Regions from separate parts of the Ensifer sp. PDNC004 genome, predicted to be linked through region 2. Evidence: riboswitches for the same ligand, from Rfam matches in the RefSeq annotation. Region 2 holds a riboswitch; the other holds the start of a gene.
What was found. Region 2 has a riboswitch for cobalamin ahead of JVX98_RS17965 (aromatic ring-hydroxylating dioxygenase subunit alpha). Riboswitches for the same ligand answer to the same signal wherever they lie in the genome.
Positions count from the first base shown of each region.

Region 1: linked by a shared signal. The riboswitch ahead of metE (5-methyltetrahydropteroyltriglutamate--homocysteine S-methyltransferase) and the one ahead of JVX98_RS17965 (aromatic ring-hydroxylating dioxygenase subunit alpha) in region 2 are both predicted to bind cobalamin.

Region 1 covers NZ_CP070352.1:1,330,620-1,332,819, reverse strand. The annotation lists gene JVX98_RS05935 (LysR substrate-binding domain-containing protein) at 1-481, opposite strand, end outside; gene JVX98_RS05930 (hypothetical protein) at 634-924, shown strand; cobalamin riboswitch at 944-1,164, shown strand; gene metE (5-methyltetrahydropteroyltriglutamate--homocysteine S-methyltransferase) at 1,265-2,200, shown strand, end outside.
Region 2 covers NZ_CP070353.1:1,986,821-1,989,020, forward strand. The annotation lists gene JVX98_RS17960 (hybrid-cluster NAD(P)-dependent oxidoreductase) at 1-26, opposite strand, end outside; gene JVX98_RS17965 (aromatic ring-hydroxylating dioxygenase subunit alpha) at 28-1,272, opposite strand; cobalamin riboswitch at 1,376-1,577, opposite strand; gene JVX98_RS17970 (DUF6656 family protein) at 1,895-2,200, shown strand, end outside.

The DNA of each region.
Region 1 (2,200 bases), on a different replicon from region 2:
AGACCGGCACGTAATCGAGCGGAAACAAGGGAAAGACATCGTTTCCCGGCCAGTCGCCGGCACCGCTGCGCACCGCGAGATCGATAGCGTCACGCTTGAAATCGACCAGCTCGGTCGACATGTGGACCCTGATGCTGATGTTCGGATGCGCGGTCTGGAAGGTGGCGAGCCGCTGGCCGAGCCAGCTCGAAACGACGGTCGGTAGCACCGAAATGTGCAGGTGATGTTCGGTCTTGTCGGCAATCTCCGAGAAGGCCGCCCCTAAAAGATCGATCGCTTCGGTTACCTTTGGCGCCAGCTGCCGCCCGGCACCGGTCAGCCGCACCTCGCGCGGAAGGCGGACAAAGAGCGGCGCGCCGATGCGTTCCTCCAACAACCGGATCTGATAGCTGACGGCCGCCTGCGTCATGCCAAGCTCTTCGGCGGCGCGGGTGAAACTCAGGTGCCTGGCGGCGGCCTCGAAGGCGCGCACTGCACTCATAGGGGGAATCTTGCTCATGACGCTGAGATAAGCATTCTTTATGCCAGCATGCGAGAAATCGCTTTGCGCGAAACGGCAAAAAACCTCACTTTTTTCGCGAACACACGCCTTGTAGAGAAGTGAGGATAGCAATGCTTAGCGCAGTGCGATCAATGATTTACCATGCCCTGAATTGGGCCGACAGGACCCTCAGTCCTCCGGTCGCCATCGACACGTTCAACGAGTTCCAGCTCCGGGATATCGGCCTGACGCGGGACCAGGAACATATCCGTGCGCGCGTCGGCGACACCGCGGATCCGTGGCACTGGCCGGAGGAGCCCAAGCCCGTGCCGGTGCAACCCGCCGCGAAAGCAGTTTGCAGCGAAGGACCGCGCATTGCCCGCGTTTCGCCCCGCGCCCAGGCCGGAGAGAATAAAGACATAAGCATTTCTTTATGCGATTGACGGCCGAGCGATTGCAGGGCATTGTTCCCGACATCGTGGTTCTGCGCCTCGCCATCCGGCGGGGCGGAGCTAAGAGGGAATTCGGTGCGGCGCTGACAAGCGCCCAGGCCGGAGCTGCCCCCGCAACTGTAGGCGGAGAGCGGCCGTTCGATGATGTCACTGAGGAAGACGCCTCGGGAAGACGGAACGGTCCGCGTTGACCCGCAAGCCAGGAGACCTGCCGCGATAAACAACGTCCACGGGCGGGGTGTCCGATGGGGCGCGTTGACGACGCGGGACCCTTCTCGCGTCGCGGATGCGTCGCATTCAAGCCTTGCCCTTCAACCTTCGGGGTAAGGAAATGACCATCAAGACTGCCAATCTCGGCTTCCCGCGCATCGGCCGCCACCGCGAACTGAAATTCGCGCTTGAACGCTACTGGTCCGGCAAGATCAGCCGTGACGACCTTTTCGACGTCGGCCGCCGGCTTCGGGCCGAAAACTGGGCGGCGCAAAAGGCGCGCGGCATCGACATCCTCCCTTCGAACGATTTCTCGTTCTACGACCACGTGCTCGATACTGCCGTGCTCGTCGGTGCGGTCCCGGCCGCCTATGGCTGGGAGGGCGGTCCCGTCGATCTCGATACCTATTTCGCCATGGCGCGCGGCTCGACCGGTTCGCCCTGCGCTTCCGGTTGCACGCATGCGGGTGACGGCGGCAACGCCGCACTCGAGATGACCAAGTGGTTCGATACCAACTACCACTACATGGTGCCCGAATTCGAAGCGGATCAACGCTTTGCGCTGACGCGTAACCGGCCGCTCGAAGCCTTTCTCGAGGCCGAAGCCCTCGGCTATCGAACCCGCCCGGTCCTGCTTGGCCCGGTGACCTTCCTCAAGCTCGGCAAGGCGAAGGGCGGAGATTTCGATCCCCTGGACCTGATCGAGCGCCTGCTTCCCGTATACGTCGAGCTGCTAACCGAACTTGCCAATGCCGGCGCCGACTGGGTTCAGATCGACGAGCCTTGCCTAGTGCTCGATCTCACCAACCGGGAAAGGCAGGCCCTGGACCTTGCCTATCATACGTTCCGGGCGAAGGTTCCCGGGCTCCGGATCATGCTTGCGACCTATTTCGGCGCGATCGGCGACAATATGGTGAGCGCCCTGGCGCTGCCGATCGCGGGCCTGCATGTCGATCTCGTGCGCGCGCCGCAGCAGATCGAGGTCCTCCTCCAGTCCGCTCCGGCTGACCGAGTGCTGTCGCTCGGCATCATCGACGGCCGCAACGTCTGGAGGACG
Region 2 (2,200 bases):
TGGTGAAACGAAGGGGCCATCTGCATGTCAGGCGACCCTTGAAAGCGGAGCCGCGTCGCCAGCAAGGCGCTGCTCCATGAACTTGCAGTACCACTCGACGAACTGCATCACGCCGCCTTCGTGCTCGGGCGAATACGGGCCGGGCTCATAGGCCGGCGAGCGGATGCCAAAGGCATTTTCTTCGACGATCTGGCGATCCTGATCGTTGGTCTCGGTCCAGACATGCGTCAGTTCCTCGAGATTGTAATCGACGCCTTCGACCGCATCCTTGTTGACCAGCCACTTCGTCGTCACTTGGGTAAGTTCAGGCCCGAGCGGCAGCACACGGAAGGTGATGGCGTGGTCGGCGAGCACATGGTTCCAGGTGGTCGGGTAGTGGAACATCAGAAGCGTGCCGATCTGGCTCTGGGAAACATCGGCCGAAAGCGCCCTCTTCACGGCGCGCGCGCCTGACATGGTGTAGCTTTCGGCATTGTCGATGAGCGGCATGCGGGCGGCGCGGAACTGGCCGGTCGGCGACATCCTGAACTCGCTCGGCAAGCCTTCGGCCTCGCATTTAGCCCAATGTTCGGCAATCACGGGATCATCCTTGGCGCCCTGCACCCCGGTCGCGGTCGGGGCTTCGGGATAGGTGCGGCAGAGTTCCGGGTGATTGGCGGCGCAATGGTAGCATTCGCGGTTGTTTTCCCAGACGAGCTTCCAGTTGCCCTTCTCGACGATGGTGCTTTCGAACGCGACCTTGGTTTCGCCGAGCCGGTGCGGCGCGAGATAGGGCAAGGCCATCTCGCGGAACGCCGTGAAATCCATCGGCTTTTCCGACAAGTTGATGAAGATGTAGCCGCCGACCGTTTCGCAATGGATCGGCTTCAGGCTGTGGGCTGCCTTGTCGAAATCCTCGCCCATCTGCCGGGCGAAGAGCAGCGAGCCGTCGAGCTCGTACGTCCACTGGTGATAGGGACAGACAAGCTTGGCCGAGGAGCCCTTCTGTTGCGTGCAGACGCGCGAGCCGCGATGGCGGCAGGAGTTGTGCAATGCCCGGATGGCACCCTGGCGATCGCGGGTGATGACAACGGGGTAGTCGCCGACCTGGACGGTGAAATAATTGCCGGCCCGCGGGATCTCGCAGTCATGGCCGATGAACAGCCAATCCTTGTACCAGATGTTTTCCAGATCCTGCCGATAGTAGTCGGGATCGATATAAAAGGCCCGATCGAGGCTGTAGCCGTCGCGCCGGCCCTTCAGCTTTCGAAGCATATCGTTTCTGGTTTCCATGTCCTGTCCTCATGCGCCATGTCTTGGAGAGGCAGGACAGGAACCCGCATGGGCGCACGCCCATGCGTTGTCGGCTCCGATCCGGCTGCCCGCCGCAACCCGTTACGGTTATGTCCGTCAAGGCTGGTTTCCGGGCTCAGGAGCCGTCCGTTCGGACCAGCCCGGCGCCTTCCCGGACGAACCGTCCAGTGGCCTTTGCCGAGGCTTTCGCTCCACCACCGTTGCGGGGGCAGCGCCGGGATTTGACCGGCTTCCCAATTCTCCGCCTTCTCTTCGAAAACGGCACCTTGAGTAGGGATATGTAATCGCGGAAACCGCCCTGGCAGCTGCCGGATAGCGACATCCAATTCCAGAATGACGACACGGGAAAAACCGCCATCAACGGCGCCTGTCTTAGAATTTTTACACTACAAACATATAGATAGCCCACGTCTTGGGCATTTGCCGCCTTTTGTGGCGCGGGCGGCGCAGACGCGGGAAAGCTTCGCCCGTTTGCGACATCCGGTCAGATGGGGAACGCTCATGATGCAGCCAGGAGGCAATCATTCATTAACCATGAGCCGCTAGCCTAGCCGGCGGACGAGAGAGGTCCTGCAGGCAGGCAGATGGCGCGCTGACGATCATGGCAAAGTTGAGATACTACGACGCGGCAGCCGAGGCGCCGCCGACAATCCCGCCGAAGATGGCGGTTCATACCGAATTCCTGCGCACGGGCCGGATCAATCGCAGGCAATGGGTGCCGAGCGAGCGGCGCTACCTGAGCTATGAGGAAGTTGCGGACAGGACGGGCAAGAAGCTCAACACCGCCGGCGACACGACCCATAAGCGGATCAACGGGTTTCACACCTCGATCCAGTTCCCGAAGATGATCTTCCACCGCACGCTCGTCGGCCGGCCGCATCTCGGCTACTGTCACGTGACGGCGGCG